One region of the Pseudoalteromonas sp. K222D genome, then DNA from elsewhere that is predicted to be linked to it. Evidence: predicted binding sites of a transcription regulator. Region 1 holds the regulator's gene; the other holds the start of a gene.
The links. Region 1 encodes LexA, which represses DNA repair genes until DNA is damaged. Its sites were predicted from a motif close to TACTGTATNNNNATACAGTA; they were not measured.

Region 1 (3,432 bases):
AGAGAGCTGTTTAGCAAAGGCTTGCATGGCTGTGCCGGGGCTTCCGTGAATAACAATATCAATGTGGTCTTTTATATCGCCAAGCACTATCGGGCTGCCTTTAAGTGCAGGAAAAACGCCTGGCAAACCTAACCCTGTGGGCTGATGACATGCAGCACAATTGGCCATATACACTTGCTCACCCAAAGTCATTAATTCTTCTTTAGGGAGTGTTTGGTCAAGTAATGCAGCATCTGCTGCTGCTGCTTTTTGCTTTGCTTGTTTAGCATCTGCTAGCCAAACTTTAAAATCGGCCTCTGACTTAGCCTCTACTACCACTGGCATAAAGCCATGATCTTTACCGCATAGCTCAGCACACTGACCGCGATAAATACCGACTTCGTTTATGTTGGTCCACGTTTCGTTAATAAACCCCGGGTTTGCATCTTTTTTAATAGCAAAATCGGGCACCCACCAAGAATGAATAACATCGTCGGAGGTCATTAAAAAGCGTACTTTTTTATTGATCGGTAATACCAGAGGCTTATCTACCTCAAGTAAATAGTTGGGGTTTTTATCGGCTAGGTTAGCAATTTCATTTTGCGGTGTGGCAAGTATTGAGTAAAACTCAACATCTTCCCCCATATATTCGTAATGCCATTTCCATTGTGAACCAGTTACTTTAATAGTGATATCCGCTTTACTGGCATCTTCCATCGCTATTAATGTTTTAGTTGCGGGGACTGCCATTGCTATTAAAATAACAAATGGAATTGCTGTCCAGAGTATTTCTACTTTGGTACTTTCGTGAAATTGAGCAGCAACTGCTCCTTTAGATTTACGATGATGAATAAGTGCCCAAAACATAACGGCAAATACAATCACGCCTATTACACAGCATATTAAAAATATGGTCATGTGTAGTTGATAAACATTATTACTTATATCGGTTACGCCTTTGCGCATATTATATTGGCTATTTGCCAATGCTAACTGCGGAAAAACAAACAATATAAGCCACAAGGTAGAGCTCAATTTACCCATGTGACAGCTCCTTTAATACTGTTGCGAGTGCAAAACAAAAAGACATAAGCTTTAAATGCCAATTTGTTATTTTTTATTTTTGTATTGCTGCCGGATATATAAATATATTTTCTCAAAACTAAAGCTGTGAGTTATTGTTAGTCCAGCCCATTAACAATTAGTTAATAATTGAACAACTAGCAAGTTTTAGTTTGAAAAATAATCAAATAATATTAGGGGATTAGCGTAAATATGGGATTTATTTAATTTTGTTCTAAGCAGGAAGTGAGCAACAGCAAGGGTTACAAATAAAAAGACAGCGATAACGAGTATTAAATACTTAAATGATAAAAAACATAAACTTAATATAATTTTTTCATTGCAGCGGAATTTTCACAAAAAAAAGGCAAAAAAAAGCGCACTAAAAAGTGCGCATTAATTATCTGAGCTATTAAATTATGCCGATATTTTACATAGCTATAACAGCTTAATTGTCACATCCAGTCAGCATTACGAATAACCCCAACAGCTAAGCCTTCAATATTAAAAGATTCGTTTTCAAGATCCACTTCTATCGACGAAAATTCTTTATTTTCAGCATGCAATAATACTTTTTTGCCTGCTTTTTCTAAGCGTTTTACCGTTACATCGTCATCAACGCGGGCAACAATAACTTGGCCATTTTCGGCAACTTGAGTGCGATGAACAGCCAGTAAATCACCATCCATAATACCAATATCTCGCATGCTCATACCATTTACACGCAATAAAAAATCGGCAGCGGGTTTAAACATTAACGGGTCAATTTTACAATGGCTCTCAACATGTTGTTGCGCCAAAATAGGTTCGCCGGCAGCTACACGGCCTATTAACGGTAAACCAAGTTGTTCTGGTTCATCTTCTTCAATAAGTTGAATACCACGGCTAGCGCCTGGTTTCATTTTAATAGCGCCTTTTTTAGCCAGCGCTTTTAAATGCTCTTCTGCTGCATTAGCACTTTTAAAGCCTAATGTTTGTGCAATTTCTGCGCGTGTAGGAGGCATACCAGTGTCTTTAATAAACACTTTAATAAGTTCGAGTATTTGCGCTTGGCGGTTAGTTAATGGTCGCATACAACTGGTTTTCCATACAGTACATTTAACTGTGAGTATATACAGTTATCTGAAAATCGCAAATTTAAATTACTCCTCGCCTTTGCTTCCAAAGGTGGCATTGGTCTAAGCTTAAAATTACCAAGTAAATTACAGATAAAATTACGCAGATCACGATAGTGTTAGTTTTACGTTACATTAATTACATAACTACTAAGTTGTTGCTGTTATTAAAAATTAGTTAACTATCGTTTTTGTAATGGGCCTTAACTTCATCAATGTGAATTAACGGAGAGTGTTATGAATATCACTGTAGCGGTAATAATTAACGGTCCTAAACGTAAAGTATGGGCGGCAATAACTGACATCGAAAACAGTGCCAATATGCTGTCTGGCATTATTGATGTAAAAATAATCGAGAAGCCACCACAAGGGCTAGTGGGCCTAAAATGGTTAGAAACACGAAAAATTTTTGGCAAAGCAGCCTCAGAAACCATGTGGATCACCGAAGCTGTTACTAATGAATACTATTGCACTCGCGCAGAAAATGGCGGGGCAGTTTATACCACTAAGCTGTCACTTACCGCCGCCGAACCTAGCACCTGTTTAACCATGACTTTTTCTGATAGCTCTGAGTCTATTTGGGTAAAAATGATCTCTGCAGTGATAGGGTTTTTTCTTAAAAGTTCGATGCGTAAAATGCTAAAAAAAGATCTCGATGAAATTAAGCACTATGTAGAAAGCAAAAAGTAGCACTGTATTACCATGCAGTAGCTGCACTAATTTGGCTATCATATCGCCATGAAAAATCGTATTATCGGTTATCGTTTTCAACCTTTAAAGGAGTAACAATGAGTATTTGGCATCAACCTATTACTTTAGCGTTTTGTAAGCAGTTAGACCAAGGCATAAATGGCCAAGGTACACTGATGAAAACCATGGGGATTGAAATAACTGAAATTGGTGATGATTACTTAGTTGCCACTATGCCAGCAATTCCTGCGCACCATAACCCTATAGGCATGGTGCATGGCGGAGCAAACGTGGTTTTAGCCGAAAGTGTTGCCAGCTACGCGGCTAATTTTGTGGTCGACTTCACTAAATTTTATTGTGTAGGGCAAGAGATCAGTGCCAGCCATTTAAAAGCCTCGCGTAATGGCACCTTAACCGCCACCGCAAAAGCGTTTCATATTGGCAAACGTAGCTCAGTATGGGAAATAAAAATAACGAATAGTCGCGGCGAGCTTTGCTGCGTATCAAAAATGACCGCAGCTGTTGTAGAGCGCAAAGGCTAACGCTATTTTTCTAGCGGGTAAATAGTAATTTCCATGCCTGCACC
Region 2 (3,432 bases), on a different contig from region 1:
CCATCTACATATAACAATCCGGCACAAACCAACCTTGTGCGTCAAAGTATTGCCAGCGCTATTGGTGATGAAAATGTGCTTGAAACCCTCCCTGTAATGGCAGGTGAAGACTTTGGCTTATATGGCCGCAATGACGAAAATATTCCTATCACACTATTTTGGCTCGGTGGCGTTAACCAAGCAAAATATGCAAGTGCAATAAAAGCGGGCAAAACATTACCTTCACTGCATTCAAGTAAGTTTGCCCCAGACTATAAAGTCGCACTACCAACTGGCATTAAAGTCATGAGTAATGCAGCGGTAACTTTGTTTAATCAATAGTTTTATTTAAATAATAGCTCTGTAGTTAACCTGTAACAGAGCTTTTTTTATAACTCGACTTTTTATAAGGCGTTTTTTGGCCACGTTTAACAAAACGCTTTTTAGCTGAAGTTTTAGGCAGCTTTGCAAATACATTGCTATCGCAATTTGCAGCTTGTTGTACAAAACTATTTAAGTCGGCAAGTAAAGGCTGTAAAAATTGCTGATAGCTTATTACTTGCTGTGCAATATCACCTAAGCTCGATTCCCATTTAGCGGTTAAATCGGGGCGAACTAAACCTTGCGGCAGCACGCTAATAAGTGCACTCCCGGTTTCGGTTGCTTTAATTAATTTGCCTTCACGTTTTAAAAAACGGCGTTTAAATAATAATTCAATGATCCCCGCTCGCGTTGCCTCTGTGCCTAAGCCATCGGTGTCTTTAAGTACTTTTTTTATCTGTGGATCTTGTACATAGCGGCTTATGCCTGTCATGGCTGCAAGTAAAGTCGCATCACTAAAGTGCGCTGGCGGAGAGGTATATTTTTCAACAACCTCCCCTTGCGAGCAAAAAAGTAACATGTCTTTTGTTAAAGGCGGTAGCGTGGCTTCATCTTTCAATTCAGACTTACCCATTAGCACCTTAAAACCCAAGCTTACATCTTGCTTTGCATTTGCTTTAAATAACCCGCCAGCAATAGTTATCTCTGCTTTAGTTTCGTTGTAAATATAGTCGGGATAAAACTGTATTAAATAATGACGACATATTAATTGATAAACCTTTGTCTCATCGCTACCTAAACTTGCCGACTTTAACTGTTTTGCCGTAGGGACAATGGCGTGATGCGCAGCCACTTTTGAATCGTTAAAACATTTACTACGTTTTTTACTATCAGCTGCTTTTACTAACTCAACACCTTGCCCGCCATTAGTGCTTATAGCTTTTAAAATAGCAGACGCATCTTGGTGATGATCATTAGGTAAGTAGCGGTTGTCTGAACGCGGGTAGGTAATTAACTTATGACGCTCATAAAGAGTTTGGCATATATCCAGCACCTTTTGCGCTGGCATAGCAAATGCTTTTGCCGCGTCTATCTGCAAAGCAGATAAGTTATAAGGCAGTGGCGCAGTTTGTTTTTTTTGCTTTTGTTCAAGCGCCGTTAGCTCAGCATTTTGCTGTGTGATACGCGAGGCTACGTTTTCAGCCAATGCTTTATTTAATACTCGCCCTTCTTCGTCTTGATAAGGCTCACATGCCTTACTGGGTATCCATTTTGCACTAAATGATTGTTTTTCGGGGGTGACTAAGTGGGCTAATACTTCATAAAATGGCTTCGATACGAAATTTGCTATGTCATTATCTCTATTAACCACCAAGCCAAGTATGGGTGTTTGTACTCGTCCCACAGAAAGTACGTTACCAAACCCAGCTTTTTGCCCTGCTAAAGTATAAGCGCGGGTTAAATTCATACCAAACAACCAATCAGCACGAGAGCGCGCTAAGGCTGAAACGCTCAACGGAATAAACTCACGGTTAGATCGCATAGTCGTTAATGCTTTTTTTACTGCAGCTAAGTTTAAATCACTAATTAATAAGCGTTGAATATGCTGCTTTTTAGTTTTACTTATTTTGGCTTCTTCAATAACTTGATCGACAAGTAATTGCCCTTCTCTATCGGGATCGCCTGCATGCACTAGTGCTATAGCCTGTTTGATTAGCTTTTTTAACACAGTAAGTTGCTTGCGAGTTTTAGTTTTTGCTTTTAATTGCCACTGCTCAGGAATGATAGGTAGGTGCTCAAACTGCCACTTTTTAAAGCGCTCATCATAGTCATCGGGCTCGGCTTGCTCGAGCAAATGACCAATACACCAAGATACGCAATCACCATTTGCAACTTCAATGTAGCCATCGTGCTTTTTGTGCGGTTTTGGTAACGCGTCGGCAATAGCACGCCCTAATGACGGCTTTTCGGCAATATAGAGTTTCATAAGCAAGCTCTTTTACTGTTTATATACACAGTAGTTTAGCATATCAATTCACAGCGTGGGATGTTTTTATTAAACCGTACTATTTAACAACTCTGAGGTATTTGGCTGAGGTGGTGACTTTTAGTCAATTTTGACTAAAAGTCACCTGTAATCAATTACACTTAGTTTGCTTAAACCAAGTGTGTTTTTAATAAAATGACTGCTACCTTACATCGATAGGATCAGACTCTTTGGCCTTTCCTTGTAAAATAGATATTTCAACGCGACGATTACGACGGCGATCTTCATTGCTGTCATTTGGCACTAACGGCCGGGTTTCAGCACGCCCTACTACCATCATTCTATTTTTATCAAATCCAACTACTTTTTGCAGCTCACTGGCTACTGCAACTGCACGCTTAGATGAAAGATCCCAGTTATTAATATATAACTCGTTTGAAACCTGAAAATCGTCAGTATGCCCAGACACGGTAATTTCTCCAGGCACATCTTTTAATAGCACGCCAATTTCTTGAATAATGGGTTTAAACTTAGGTTGTAAAAATGCGCTACCCGAAGGGAAAGAGCCATTTTCACGAATACGAATAATTATTTGCTGCCCTAATGATTCAAGCTCTATGGCACCATCAATTATTTGTTTTTCTAATTGCTGAGCGATTTTTTTAACTAAGTCGTTTGTTTGCTGTTGATCGGCCGCTGAAATTGCTTGCTCCGATGCTTGCTCTTTGGAAGTACTACGCGACTCGCCACCACGTTTATCGCCCCGCTGCTCTTGCCTTCCGCCTGCTGAGCTTTCATCACCTGCCTGAAACTCTAACATTTGCTGGGTCATTTCTACCGTTTGCTGTTGAATTGTTTCAATTGGGGTAGGCTCTGGCTTGCCCGGAGTAAACTCCATAGCAATAACTGATGTGCCTTTGGGAATATCTTTAACTTCTATTTTATTTTGTACACCAAATGCAAATTTCATCGAACCGGCAATTTGTTTAAATTTAAGTACATCCATTTCAGAAAACGCAAGCAAGAGCACAAAAAAGCACATTAATAGCGACATTAAATCTGCGAATGTCCCCATCCACGCAGGTAAACCTGGGGGTGGGCACTTGCACTCTTGATCAGACATAGTTAATCCTCAGTGTTTACTT

Region 2: J5X91_RS06585 (DNA topoisomerase III) is a predicted target of LexA. The motif match lies at 2,301-2,320, and genes of this name have one in related genera.

What each region holds. Positions count from the first base shown of each region.
Region 1 is NZ_JAGGDL010000019.1:64,542-67,973, forward strand. It holds gene coxB (cytochrome c oxidase subunit II) at 1-1,023, opposite strand, end outside; gene lexA (transcriptional repressor LexA) at 1,497-2,114, opposite strand; gene J5X91_RS11105 (SRPBCC family protein) at 2,394-2,846, shown strand; gene J5X91_RS11110 (hotdog fold thioesterase) at 2,945-3,388, shown strand; gene J5X91_RS11115 (hypothetical protein) at 3,391-3,432, opposite strand, start outside.
Region 2 is NZ_JAGGDL010000008.1:114,403-117,834, reverse strand. It holds gene J5X91_RS06590 (amidohydrolase) at 1-321, shown strand, start outside; gene J5X91_RS06585 (DNA topoisomerase III) at 347-2,287, opposite strand; gene J5X91_RS06580 (flagellar motor protein MotB) at 2,490-3,410, opposite strand; gene pomA (flagellar motor protein PomA) at 3,413-3,432, opposite strand, start outside.